3 regions of the Ensifer sp. ENS03 genome follow, and region 1 is predicted to be linked to each of the others. Evidence: predicted binding sites of a transcription regulator. Region 1 holds the regulator's gene; each other region holds the start of a gene.
The links. The regulator PhoB, encoded in region 1, activates phosphate uptake and scavenging genes when phosphate is short. The targets are predictions, from matches to a motif close to TGTCATNNANCTGTCAT.
Positions count from the first base shown of each region.

Region 2: IB263_RS00275 (DUF47 domain-containing protein) is a predicted target of PhoB. The motif match lies at 2,402-2,418, and genes of this name have one in related genera.
Region 3: IB263_RS07325 (UDP-2,3-diacylglucosamine diphosphatase) is a predicted target of PhoB. The motif match lies at 1,165-1,181, and genes of this name have one in related genera.

Region 1 is NZ_JACVAV010000001.1:456,697-461,154, forward strand. Features, by position in the region: gene pstB (phosphate ABC transporter ATP-binding protein PstB) at 1-798, shown strand, start outside; gene phoU (phosphate signaling complex protein PhoU) at 849-1,562, shown strand; gene phoB (phosphate regulon transcriptional regulator PhoB) at 1,765-2,448, shown strand; gene IB263_RS02300 (GcrA family cell cycle regulator) at 2,518-3,039, opposite strand; gene IB263_RS02305 (aspartate aminotransferase family protein) at 3,461-4,458, shown strand, end outside.
Region 2 is NZ_JACVAV010000001.1:50,957-55,414, reverse strand. Features, by position in the region: gene IB263_RS00290 (LysR family transcriptional regulator) at 1-131, shown strand, start outside; gene IB263_RS00285 (DUF3471 domain-containing protein) at 303-680, shown strand; gene IB263_RS00280 (inorganic phosphate transporter) at 730-1,734, opposite strand; gene IB263_RS00275 (DUF47 domain-containing protein) at 1,734-2,378, opposite strand; gene recF (DNA replication/repair protein RecF) at 2,582-3,706, shown strand; gene IB263_RS00265 (molybdopterin-synthase adenylyltransferase MoeB) at 3,734-4,458, shown strand, end outside.
Region 3 is NZ_JACVAV010000002.1:141,677-146,134, forward strand. Features, by position in the region: gene IB263_RS07320 (MFS transporter) at 1-176, opposite strand, end outside; gene IB263_RS07325 (UDP-2,3-diacylglucosamine diphosphatase) at 274-1,113, opposite strand; gene IB263_RS07330 (NADP-dependent malic enzyme) at 1,287-3,599, shown strand; gene IB263_RS07335 (LuxR family transcriptional regulator) at 3,870-4,458, shown strand, end outside.

The sequences.
Region 1 (4,458 bases):
GCAGCAGTCGAGAAGGCTCTGGATCAGAAAATGAACACCGTGCCCTACAAGATGATCGGCAAGGATGTGTCGGTCTATTACGGCGAGAAGCGTGCGCTTTTCGACGTCAACCTCAACATCCGCGAGAACACGGTCACGGCGCTGATCGGTCCTTCGGGTTGCGGCAAGTCGACCTTCCTGCGCACGCTGAACCGCATGAACGACACGATCGAGAACTGCCGCGTCACCGGCAAGATCACGCTCGACGAGGACGACATCTACGACCCGACGATCGACGTCGTCGAGCTTCGCGCCCGCGTCGGCATGGTCTTCCAGAAGCCGAACCCGTTCCCGAAGTCGATCTACGACAACGTCGCCTACGGTCCGCGGATTCACGGACTTGCCCGCACCAAGGCCGACTTTGACGAAGTGGTCGAGACCAGCCTGCAGAAGGCCGGTCTGTGGAACGAGGTAAAGGACCGTCTGCAGGAGCCCGGCACCGGCCTTTCCGGTGGTCAGCAGCAGCGCCTCTGCATCGCACGTGCCGTCGCCGTGAGCCCGGAAGTCATCCTCATGGACGAGCCGTGCTCGGCTCTCGATCCGATCGCGACCGCCAAGGTCGAAGAGCTCATCCACGAGCTGCGCACGAACTTCACGATCGTCATCGTGACCCACTCGATGCAGCAGGCCGCCCGCGTTTCGCAGCGCACCGCCATGTTCCACCTCGGCAATCTCGTCGAGGAGAACGACACAGACAAGATGTTCACCAATCCGGATGACCAGCGCACCCAGGATTACATCATGGGCCGCTTCGGCTGAGGCCGCATAAGGCTGCAACAGTAACTGCAAAGCGCCCGTAAGGATCGACGATCATGTCCATGCATATCATGTCCGCCTATGACGAAGAACTGAAGTACCTGACGCGCCGCATCTCGGAGATGGGCGGCCTCGCCGAACAGATGGTCGCCGAGTCCGTTCGCGCGCTGGTCAACTCCGACCTGGCTCTCGCACAGAAGGTGATCTCGGACGACACCGTCCTCGACGACGCCGAGCGCCAGATCGGTGAGAAGGCGATCGTCACGATCGCCAAGCGTCAGCCGGTCGCCGCCGACCTGCGTGAGATCATGGGGTCGATCCGCATCGCCTCCGATCTGGAACGCGTCGGCGACCTTGGCAAGAACACCGCCAAGCGCGTGATCGCGGTCGCCGGCTCCGGCATTCCGCGCAAGCTCGCCCGTGGCCTCGAGCATCTGGCAGAGCTCGCTCTCGTCCAGCTCAAGGAAGTGCTCGACGTCTACGCCTCGCGCTCGCCGGAAAAGGCCAACAGCATCCGCGAGCGTGACGAGGAGATCGACGCGATCTACACCTCGCTGTTCCGCGAGCTCTTGACCTACATGATGGAAGATCCGCGCAACATCACGCCCTGCACGCATCTTCTGTTCTGCGCCAAGAACATCGAGCGCATCGGCGACCACGCGACCAATATCGCTGAGACGATCTATTACATGGCGACGGGTGCTCAGCCGGAAGGCGAGCGTCCGAAGGATGACACCACGTCGACGCTGGGCTCGGTCAACGACTGAGCGCCAAGCGCGCCGTAAGCATGCATGCCCTTTGAAATCTGATCCGGTCGCGGCTTCGGTCGCGGCCCCGAATTCCTGTATCTGAAGCATGCGGTTTTCGCCCCGCCTTTGAAAACGGCGGATGTGCTCCAGATTTAGAGTGTCTGAGCGCCGGCCGGGCCGATGAGTCCAAAGGCCGCCCGCGGTAAGGAGACGTTACCTGATGTTGCCAAAAATCGCCGTAGTCGAAGACGAAGAGGCGCTGAGCGTTCTGCTGCGTTACAATCTGGAAGCCGAGGGCTTCGACGTCGATACGATCCTGCGGGGCGACGAGGCGGAGATCCGGCTTCAGGAGCGGCTGCCCGACCTGCTTATCCTCGACTGGATGCTGCCCGGTGTTTCCGGCATTGAACTTTGCCGTCGGCTGCGCCAGCGTCCGGAGACCGAACGTCTGCCGATCATCATGCTGACGGCGCGCGGCGAGGAAAGCGAGCGCGTCCGGGGTCTGGCGACCGGTGCCGACGACTACGTGGTCAAGCCCTTCTCGACGCCGGAGCTGATGGCGCGCGTCAAGGCGATGCTGCGCCGGGCAAAGCCCGAGGTGCTCTCGACGCTGCTTCGCTGCGGCGACATCGAACTCGACCGCGAGACCCACCGCGTTCATCGCCGCAGCCGCGAGGTGCGCCTCGGCCCGACCGAGTTCCGTCTTCTGGAGTTCCTCATGTCCTCGCCGGGCCGCGTCTTCTCTCGCTCGCAGCTTCTGGATGGCGTCTGGGGGCATGACATCTATGTCGACGAGCGAACCGTCGACGTGCATGTCGGTCGTCTGCGCAAGGCTCTGAACTTCTCGAACATGCCCGACGTGATCCGCACCGTTCGCGGCGCCGGCTATTCGCTCGAAAGCTGAGCGGTCTGAACGTCGCCAACAAAAAAAGGGGCCGATCGGCCCCTTCCTTTATCAATGCGGTCCAGCTTCTTAGCGAGCCCTGCGGCGCTCCCCCGACGGCTGGTAGGCCAGCCGCGCATGAAAGGTGCAGTAAGGCGAGGCTTCCGGGGAATCGTTGCCGCAGAAGTGAAACTCTTCCTTCAGCGGGTCGCCGATCGGCCACTTGCAGGTGCGCTCGGTGAGCTGGGTCAGCTCGAGGCGGCGCGACATCGGCACGACAACGTCGGTGCGGGTGCTGAAATCCTGCTCGGCAACGAGATCGACTTCGATTTCTTCCTTGAGAACGACAGCGCCGGCCGCGCGTGCAACCGGGCGGGTCGAAACGCGCGAAGCGTAGTTCGGCGCGCGCGGTGCCGAAGTCGGGCGCTTCGGACGGGCCGCCGTCGTGGTGCTGCCACCGGCCTTGGCGCGACCTGGCAGGCTCAGGCGGTGAACCTTGCCGATGACAGCGTTACGGCTGACGCCGCCGAGCTGTGCCGCGATCTGGCTTGCGCTCAGGCCCTCGGACCAAAGCTTCTTCAGTTTCTCCACCCGCTCGTCAGTCCAGTTCATTTCTGCACTCTCCGTTCTCAGCGTTGGGGATGGCAGAATCCCTCACCGCACCCCGGCTAAACCCCGGGGTTGCAAACGCGATAACTCTTTTGGTGACTAGGTCCGCCGCATGCGTCTAGTAATTGAATGTTAACGTACTGACCGCTGGACTCTGTGGCAAGAGTCCCGGGAATCAGGCCGAATCGATTTCGTAGTTTTCCCCAACTTGCTCGGCCAGCGTTGCATTTTTGCAAGCCCTCCCGGACGATTTTTCTGCTGCCAGGAATCGACCCTTCATGTTGCGCTGCAAGGCTTGGTTTTGTTGACATTGCAGCGCGAAATGGGAATAGTGCCTGCGCCGCCGAAAGGCGGCATTTTTGATTTTTATCGGCCCGCGTGAGGCGCGGGATCGATGTCGATCTGGAGTGAAGGAGAGCCTCGCATGACTGCAACCACGCCGCTTTACGATACCTACATGCGCGCGCCGTTGCGTTTCGAGCGAGGAGAGGGCGCCTGGCTGATCGCTGAAGACGGCACGCGTTATCTCGATTTCGGTGCCGGCGTTGCCGTGAACTCGCTCGGCCACGCGCACCCGCACCTGGTCGAAGCGCTGAAGGCGCAGGCCGACAAGGTCTGGCACCTGTCCAACCTTTATGAAATTGCGGGCCAGGAAAGCCTCGGCCGCCGGCTGACGGCGGTGACCTTTGCCGACAAGGTCTTCTTCACCAATTCGGGCGCGGAAGCGCTGGAATGCGCCATCAAGACGGCACGGCGTTACCACTTCTCCAAGGGCCACCCGGAGAAGTTCCACGTCATCACCTTCGAAGGCGCCTTCCACGGCCGCACGATCGCGACGATCGCCGCCGGTGGTCAGCAGAAATACATCGAAGGTTTCGGGCCGAAGGCGCCGGGCTTCTACCAGGTTCCGTTCGGCGACATCGCCGCGGTCAAGAATGCGATCACCGAGGAAACCGCAGCGATCCTGATCGAGCCGATCCAGGGCGAGGGCGGCATCCGTCCGGCGACCAAGGAGTTCATGCAGGAACTGCGCGCGCTCTGCGACGAGTTCGGCCTGCTCTTGATCCTCGACGAGGTCCAGACCGGCGTCGGCCGTACCGGCAAGCTGTTTGCCCATGAATGGGCGGATATCCGTCCGGATATCATGGCGGTCGCCAAGGGTATCGGCGGTGGCTTCCCGTTCGGCGCCTGCCTCGCGACTGAGGAAGCCGCATCTGGTATGGTGGCGGGCACGCATGGCTCCACATATGGCGGCAACCCGCTGGCCATGGCCGTCGGCAACGCCGTGCTCGACGTCGTTCTGGCCGACGGATTCCTGACGCATGTGCGCGATGTCGCGCTGGTCTTCCGCCAGGGCCTTGCGTCGCTCAAGGACCGTTTCCCTGATGTCATCGAGGACATCCGCGGCGACGGTTTGATGCT
Region 2 (4,458 bases), 410 kb from region 1:
TCGGGCTCAGCCCGGAGCCGGAGTTCATCTACATGGCGCATCCAGAGGGCCGGCGCGCCTCCACCAAGCTCAGAGCCATCGCCCAGCACCTGAAGGAAGCCTTCGGCGATCCGCCCTATTGGGATCCGTGACGGCTCCGCAATCCCGGCACAATCGTTGCGGGCGACGGTATCGCGCCGATCGCCGATCAAGTCTTGACCAAGGCTTGACCGAAACCGGCTGGTGAGCAGTTCATCTGGCACAATGGGGGAACCGGCGGCTATAGATCCTTCGTCGGCTACCGTCCGTCGACGGGTGTCGGCGTGGTCGCCCTGTCGAATGCGTCGACCGACGTCGGCGTCGACGACATCGGCCGCCATCTGCTCAATCGCAACGCGCCGCTTGCGCCGCCGATCGTCAAGCGCACGGCCATAGTGATCGACCCGGCGCGCTATGATGCCTATGTCGGCACCTACAGGCTGGCGCCCGACTTCGAACTCACGATCTTTCGGGATGGCGATAGTCTGTTTGCCCAGGCGACCGGGCAGGACCGGCTCGAAATCCTTCCGGAGGCCGAGCACCGCTTCTTTACGAAGCTCATCGATGCCCAGATCAGCTTCACGCTCAAAGGCGACCGTGCCGAAAGCCTGACCTTGCACCAGGGTGGGCAGAGCAGCCCTGCGCCTCGGGTCTCGAAATGACGAGCGCCTCCCGCCTGCTTATGAGGGCGGGAGACGATTTCCAGATCGATCAGAACAGCAGATCGATGGTGAAGTAGGCGAGCGCCGAAATCGCCGCTGCGGCGGGCATGGTGATGAACCAGGCAATGACGATATTGCCGGCAAGCCCCCAGCGCACGGCCGAAACGCGACGCGCAGCACCAACGCCGATGATCGCTCCGGTGATGGTGTGGGTGGTCGAGACCGGGATGCCGAGCCAGGTGGCGGCAAAGAGCGTGATCGCTCCGCCGGTCTCGGCGCAGAAGCCCTGCATCGGATTGAGCCTGGTAATCTTCGAGCCCATGGTGTGGACGATGCGCCAACCGCCGAACAGCGTGCCGAGCGCGATCGCCGCCTGGCAGGTGATCACCACCCAGAACGGCACATAGAACTCCGAGCCGAGATAGCCTTGCGAGTAGAGCAGCACCGCGATGATGCCCATGGTCTTCTGCGCGTCGTTGCCGCCATGGCCGAGCGAATAGAGCGAGGCCGAGACGAACTGCATGACGCGGAAGGTGCGGTCGACGGCAAAGGGCGTCTGGCGCACGAAGATCCAGGAAACGATCAGCACCAGCATGAGCGCCAGGAAAAAGCCGATCGCCGGCGACATGAAGATCGCGCCGACGGTCTTCAGGAGGCCGGTCCAGACGATCGAACTGAAACCGGTGCTCGCAAGACCGGCACCGACGAGGCCGCCGATCAGCGCGTGCGACGAACTCGACGGGATGCCGAAGAGCCAGGTGACGATGTTCCAGACGATTGCGCCGATCAGCGCCGAGAAGATCACCAGCGGCGTGACGATGCCGGGATCGATGATGCCCTTGCCCAGCGTCTCGGCCACGTGCAGGCCGAAGAACAGGAAGGCGATGAAGTTGAAAAAGGCCGCCCACATGACCGCGTACTGCGGTCTCAGCACCCGTGTCGAGACGATCGTCGCGATCGAGTTGGCGGCGTCGTGCAGACCGTTCAGGAAGTCGAAGAACAGCGCGATGCCGATCAGCCCGACGAGCAACGGAAAGGCGAGCGTCGCATCCATCAGACGTTCTCGATCACGATGCCGCTGATTTCATTGGCGACGTCCTCGAAGCGGTCGACGACCTTTTCGAGCTCGCCATAGATCTCGCTGCCGATGATGTAGGCCATCGGGTTGCTGGCGCCGTGGCGGCGGAACAGGTCCTTGAGGCCCTGTTCGTGCAGTTCGTCGGAGCGGCCCTCGATGCGGGTGACCTCTTCGGCGATCGCGATCAGGCGGTCGTGATTGGCGCCGATCCTATCGAGCAGCGGAATGGCCTCGGCGATCAGGTGCGCGGCCTTGACGACCGTGGTGCCCATTTCGCGCATGCCGGGATCGAAGCTCTTCTGTTCGTAAAGGCGGATCGTCTTGACGGTCTTGTGCATCATGTCGATGGCATCATCCATCGACTGGATCAGATCCTTGATGTCGCCGCGGTCGAAGGGCGTGATAAAGGACCGGCGCACGGCCAGCAGCACCTCGGCGGTGATGTGGTCCGCCTCATCCTCGAGCGCGACGATCCGGTCGCAGTGTTTTTCCAGATCGTCGCCGCCAGCGAGAACCTTGTCGAGCGCATCGGCAGCACCGACGACGGTGCGCGAATGTTTTGCGAAGAGGTCGAAGAAGCGATCCTCGCGGGGAAGAAGTTTGCGGAACCAGGCCAGCATCACACGTATATCCATCTGTGGATTGTCATGCGGCTGTCATATTTCACTAGGTCCTTTATGAAAAGCACCGAATCAAAGGGGTTTGTCGCCTTTCCCCTGTCGATATCGGCCTATCTTGCACGATATGGCGACGCGCCCCATTTCGCCTTGCCTTGGCAGGCGCTTTCGTCCTAGCTGCGCCCAACGTCGAATCCGGACTGCCGATGCCAAACAAGGTCTTTCTCAACCGCCTGAAGCTTACGGAGTTCCGCAACTATGCGGCCCTCTCGCTTGAGCTCGATCAGCGCCATGTGGTGCTGACGGGGGAGAACGGCGCCGGCAAGACCAACCTCATGGAAGCCGTCTCTTTCCTTTCGCCCGGCCGCGGCCTCAGGCGCGCAGCCTATGCGGACGTGACTCGGGTCGGTGCCGGCGACGGGTTCTCGGTCTTTGCGGAAGTCGAGGGCATGGAGGGAACCGTCGAGATCGGCACCGGGACTGCCGGCGTCACGGAAGGGCAATCCCGGCGGCTGCGGCTGAATGGAACACCGGCAGCGACCGTAGACGAACTGACCGATCACCTGCGCGTCCTCTGGCTGACGCCATCGATGGATGGGCTCTTTACCGGGCCTTCGGCCGACCGGCGGCGTTTCCTCGATCGTCTTGTGCTGTCGCTCGATCCGGAGCATGGCCGTCGCGCCAGCGAATTCGACCGGGCGATGCGCAGCCGCAACCGGCTGCTCGGTGAATTCCGCCCGGACCCTTCCTGGCTGACGGCGATCGAAAAGGAAATGGCCGGTCTCGGCGTCTCCATGGCGCTGGCGCGGCAGGAAATGCTCGGTCTGTTGACGGCGCTGGTCGAGCGCACTGTCGATGAAAGCGTCTTTCCCTCGGCGCGCCTGGCGTTGTCGGGCTTTCTCGACGACGAGGGCCATCGTCCGGCCTATGATCTGGAAGAACAATATCTGACGATGCTGCGTGATGGGCGTCCGCGCGACGCCGCGGCGGGGCGCACGCTCGACGGGCCGCACCGGAGCGACCTGCTCGTGCGTCACCGCGAGAAGGACATGGAGGCAGCACGCTGCTCGACCGGGGAGCAGAAGGCGCTGCTCGTCGGCCTGGTGCTGGCGCATGCGCGCCTCGTCGGCGACATGACCGGCCACGCGCCGATCCTGCTGCTCGACGAGATCGCCGCCCATCTCGACGTCAACCGGCGCGCCGCTCTGTTCGATCTCGTCGACGGCCTTGGCGGCCAGGCCTTCATGACCGGGACGGACCAAGCGATGTTCGAGGCGCTGGGCGAACGCGGCCGCTTTCTGACGGTTTCGCACGGCAGTGTTACGGGATAAGCAGAGGTCACCGAGGAGGATTTTGCCATGACCGGTGAGAACAAGCTCGACCAATCGGAGATCACCCGCTACGCCCGCCATATCGTGCTGCCGGAGATCGGGGGTGCCGGGCAACAAAGGCTGAAGGCGGCCCGTGTGCTGGTGATCGGGGCCGGCGGGCTCGGCGCTCCAGTGCTCGTCTATCTTGCCGCCGCCGGCATCGGCCGGATCGGCATCGTCGACGACGATGCGGTCGCGCTTTCCAACCTGCAGCGGCAGATCATCCACCGCACTGAAGACATCGACCGCGCCAAGGTCGAGCGGGCCGCCGAGGCGATCACCGCCCTCAACCCGCATGTCGGCGTCGACGAACACAGGCTCAGGCTCAACCCCGACAATGCCGAGGCGCTTTTCCGGCAATATGACCTGGTGATCGACGGCTCGGACAATTTCGATACGCGCTATCTCGCCGCCGATACGGCGGCAGCGGTCGGCATTCCGCTGGTGACCGGCGCCGTCGGCCGCTTCGACGGATCGCTGTCAGTGCTGATGCCCTACAGCGCCGGCGCCGATGGACGGCCGAACCCATCCTATCGCGATCTCTTTCCCGAGCCGCCGCCGGCCGGTGTCGTGCCCTCCTGCGCGGAGGCCGGCATCGTCGGCGCGCTGACTGGCGTCATCGGCACCTTGCAGGCGATGGAGGCAATCAAGGTGATCGCCGGCTTCGGCGAACCGCTGGTCGGACGGCTGCTGATGTATGACGCACTGACGGC
Region 3 (4,458 bases), on a different contig from region 1:
AACGCCAGAACGACGCCGATCTCGAAGTCGCTCATCGACAGCGTGCTCAGCCACATCGGGAAATATGGCATCGCGAAGCCGTTGACGATCAGCGGCGCACAGAAGAGCAAAGCAATGCGAAGCGCAAAATGGCGCGGCGGAGGGCCCACATAGGCGGGCGCTTGGAAGGGAATCATCGTCTGACCTGATGGCTGTGCCCGATCTCTAGCACGAGCCGGGCGCCCCTCGCCATAACCTAGTTTTCGCGACAGGAATATCGCTGCGCCGCGAAGGTCAGGCCGCGCGCTGGGTCAGCAGTTGGGCGAGCAGTTTGTCCGCTTCGCCAGAGGCTTCGCCTTCGCTGGCGCCACCGCGCATCTGGTGCCAGGTGATCAGTTCCATCGTGCCGTCGTGGTGCTCGGCAATCGCCGTGCAGCTTTCCACCCAGTCGCCGGTGTTGATGTAGCGGATGTCGCCGATCTCCTCGATGACAGCATGGTGGATATGACCACAGATCACGCCCTGCGCATCGTGACGGCGCGCCTCCTCGGCGACCACCTTCTGGAACTCGCCGATGAAGTTGACGGCGTGCTTGACCTGAAGCTTCGCCCAGGACGAGAACGACCAATAGGGCATGCCGAGACGTCGGCGGACCGCAGCAAGCCCGATATTGATGGCGATCGCCGTGTCGTAGGCCCAATCGCCGAGATAGGCGAGCACGCGGGCGTTGCGCACGACGACGTCGAATTCGTCGCCGTGCAGCACGAGATATTTACGGCCGTCGGCCCCCTCGTGCATGTAGCGTTGCGCCACCTCGATGCCGCCGAAATGCACGCCCGGAAAGTCGCGCAGGAATTCATCGTGATTACCGGGGATGTAAACGATGCGGGCGCCCTTGCGCGCCTTGCGCAGGAGCTTTTGCACCACGTCGTTGCAGTTCTGCGGCCAGTACCAGCTGCGCTTCAGCCGCCATCCGTCGACGATGTCGCCGACCAGAACGATCGTTTCCGCTTCATGATGCCGCAGGAAGTCGAGCAGGTAGTCGGTCTTGGCGGCCTTCGAGCCGAGATGGACGTCCGAGATGAACAACGTCCTGAGCTTTCGTGCGGAGTTGTCTTGCTGCGCCGCCATCATGCGAGCCTCGTCTTCAGGTTATGCTTTCTGCCTTCGTGAAACCAGACTCGTGTTTCAGGAAGATGACATCAACATTGCGTCACCGGTCCCCCCGCTGAAATCAGCACTGCAAAACTGTACCTCGCTTCGAATTCATGCCAAAAGGCACGACCACGAATGAGGAATGTGAGAGCATGAATACGGGCGACAAGACGAAATCCCATACCGGTCCGGCCAGCGGCGACATCGACCAGCAGGCCCTTTTCTTCCACCGTTACCCACGCCCGGGAAAGCTCGAAATCCAGCCCACCAAGCCGCTTGGCAACCAGCGCGACCTGGCTCTTGCCTATTCGCCAGGGGTTGCAGCCCCCTGTATCGCCATTCGTGACAATCCGGAAACAGCCGCCGATTACACAGCGCGCGCCAACCTGGTCGCGGTCATCTCCAACGGCACGGCCGTCCTCGGTCTCGGCAATATCGGTCCGCTGGCTTCCAAGCCCGTCATGGAGGGCAAGGCCGTCCTCTTCAAGAAGTTTGCCGGCATCGACGTCTTCGACATCGAAATCGACGCGTCGAGCATCGAGCGCATGGTCGACGTAATCTCGGCGCTCGAGCCGACCTTCGGCGGCATCAACCTTGAAGACATCAAGGCGCCCGAATGTTTCGAGGTGGAGCGGCGCCTGCGTGAAAAGATGCAGATCCCGGTCTTCCACGACGACCAGCACGGAACCGCGATCATCGTCGCCGCCGCCATCCTCAACGGCCTCGAACTCGCCGGCAAGGACATCGCGACCGCCAAGATCGTCACCTCGGGCGCAGGTGCCGCCGCACTCGCCTGTCTCAACCTTCTCGTGACGCTCGGCGCCAAGCGCGAAAACATCTGGGTCCATGACCTCGAAGGCCTCGTCTACAAGGGCCGCGAGGTGCTGATGGACGAATGGAAGTCCGTCTACGAGCAGGATAGCAGCAACCGCGTGCTTGCCGACAGCATCGGCGGCGCTGACGTCTTCCTCGGCCTTTCGGCCGCCGGCGTCCTGAAGCCGGAACTGCTGGCGCAGATGGCCGAAAAGCCGCTGATCATGGCGCTCGCCAATCCGACGCCGGAAATCATGCCGGAAGCCGCCCGCCAAGCCCGTCCGGACGCGATGATCTGCACCGGCCGCTCGGACTTCCCGAACCAGGTCAACAACGTTCTCTGCTTCCCGCATATCTTCCGCGGCGCGCTCGACTGCGGCGCAAGCACGATCAACGAAGAAATGAAGATGGCGGCCGTACGCGCCATCGCCGGTCTTGCCCGCGAAGAGCCTTCCGATGTTGCCGCCCGCGCCTATTCCGGCGAGACCCCGGTCTTCGGCCCGGACTACCTGATCCCCTCGCCGTTCGATCAGCGCCTTATCCTGCGCATCGCGCCGGCGGTTGCGAAGGCAGCCGAGGAAAGCGGCGTCGCCACCCGTCCGATCCAGGACTATGACGCCTATCTCGACAAGCTGAACCGCTTCGTCTTCCGCTCGGGCTTCATCATGAAGCCGGTCTTTGCCGCCGCCAAGAACGCCCAGAAGAACCGGGTTATCTTTGCCGAAGGCGAAGACGAACGCGTGCTGCGCGCCGCCCAGGTGTTGCTCGAAGAAGGCACGGCCCGCCCGATCCTGATCGGCCGTCCGCAGATCATCGAGACGCGCCTGCGTCGCTATGGCCTGCGCATCCGTCCGGATGTCGATTTCGAGGTGGTCAACCCCGAAGGCGATCCGCGCTACCGCGACTATGTCGAGGACTATTTTGCCCTCGTCGGCCGTCTCGGCGTCATCCCGGAAGCCGCGCGCACGATCGTGCGCACCAACACGACCGTCATCGGCGCGCTCTCGGTCAAGCGCGGCGAAGCCGATGCTTTGATCTGCGGCGTCGAAGGACGCTACAGCAAGCACCTGCGCGACGTATCGCAGATCATCGGCAAGCGCGACGGCGTGCTCGATTTCTCGGCCTTGAGCCTGCTGATCTCGCAGCGCGGCGCAACTTTCTTCACCGACACCTATGTGAGCTACTGCCCGAGCGCCGAAGAGATCGCCCAGACGACGGTCATGGCGGCACAGGAAATCCGCCGCTTCGGCATCACCCCACGCGCCGCCCTCGTCTCGCATTCGAACTTCGGTTCGCGCGATTCGGAGAGCGCCACCAAGATGCGCACGGCGCTGCAGCTCGTGCGGGAACTCGCGCCCGATCTCGAGGTCGACGGCGAAATGCACGGCGATGCGGCGATCTCGGAAGCGTTGCGCCAGCGCGTCATGCCGGACAGCAGCCTGTCGAGCGAAGCCAACCTGCTGGTCTTCCCCAATCTCGATGCCGCCAACATCACGCTCGGTGTCGTCAAGACCATGACCGACAGCCTGCATGTCGGCCCGATCCTGCTCGGCTCGGCGCTTCCCGCCCATATCCTGTCGCCGTCCGTCACCTCACGCGGCGTCGTCAACATGGCGGCTCTGGCGGTGGTCGAAGCCAGCCATCCGGGTTGAGATGGCAACGCGGAGATCGCCACCGGTCTTCGCTGCATTCGGGCGCCATGCCGGCGCCGGCAAAACCGTATCCGGATGTCGCGCCTGCTTCAGGCGCGGCATCGCTGGTTTTGCAGATCACCCGCGAATCAGCCCCTGTCACGCGGCCGATCGACGACTACAATCAAGGCGTGCGCAATTGGTCTTATACACCAATCGGGAAAGTTTGCGCTGGACAAAAGGTGAACCTCTAACCATGCTGGGGCCTCGGACGAGATTCGGTGTTGTGGCATGACTGAGCAGCAGGCTGTCCTCGACATGCTGGAAATCCTGGAATGTGGCGGCTGCGTCGAGCCCGCTCATTTCTTCACATTGATGCGTCGAACCTTCCGCATTGCCCATCTTCTCTATCTCGAAGCGGAGCCCTATGCGGACGAGCTCAAGGTTTGCCGGCTGCATCACACCTTCGGCGCCTACGCTGCCGAGATCTACCATGCCCGCAGCCTTCACCGGATCGATCCGATCCTGAAGCTGGCGCTTGGCGGCGTGCGGCCGGTGGAATGGACGATGGCGCGGCATCGCTTCCCGGAATGCGAACCGTTGTTCCAGGCAGCCCAGGAAATCGGCATATCCACTGAGGGCGTCGCCTTGCCATTGCCCTCGCCCGCCGGGCGCATGGCGTTGCTCGCAATCAACGTCAACATGACAGCCGGCGAATGGACGACCTATCGCCGCCATCACCTGCGCGATTTCCAGCTGGCCGCCAATCTCTTCCATGCCGCCATGCTGGAGCACGGCGCCATGGCCGGCAGCATTTCGACCCGAGAGATGCGGTTGACCGGCCGCGAGACCGAGGTCCTGACCTGGGCCGCCGCCGGCA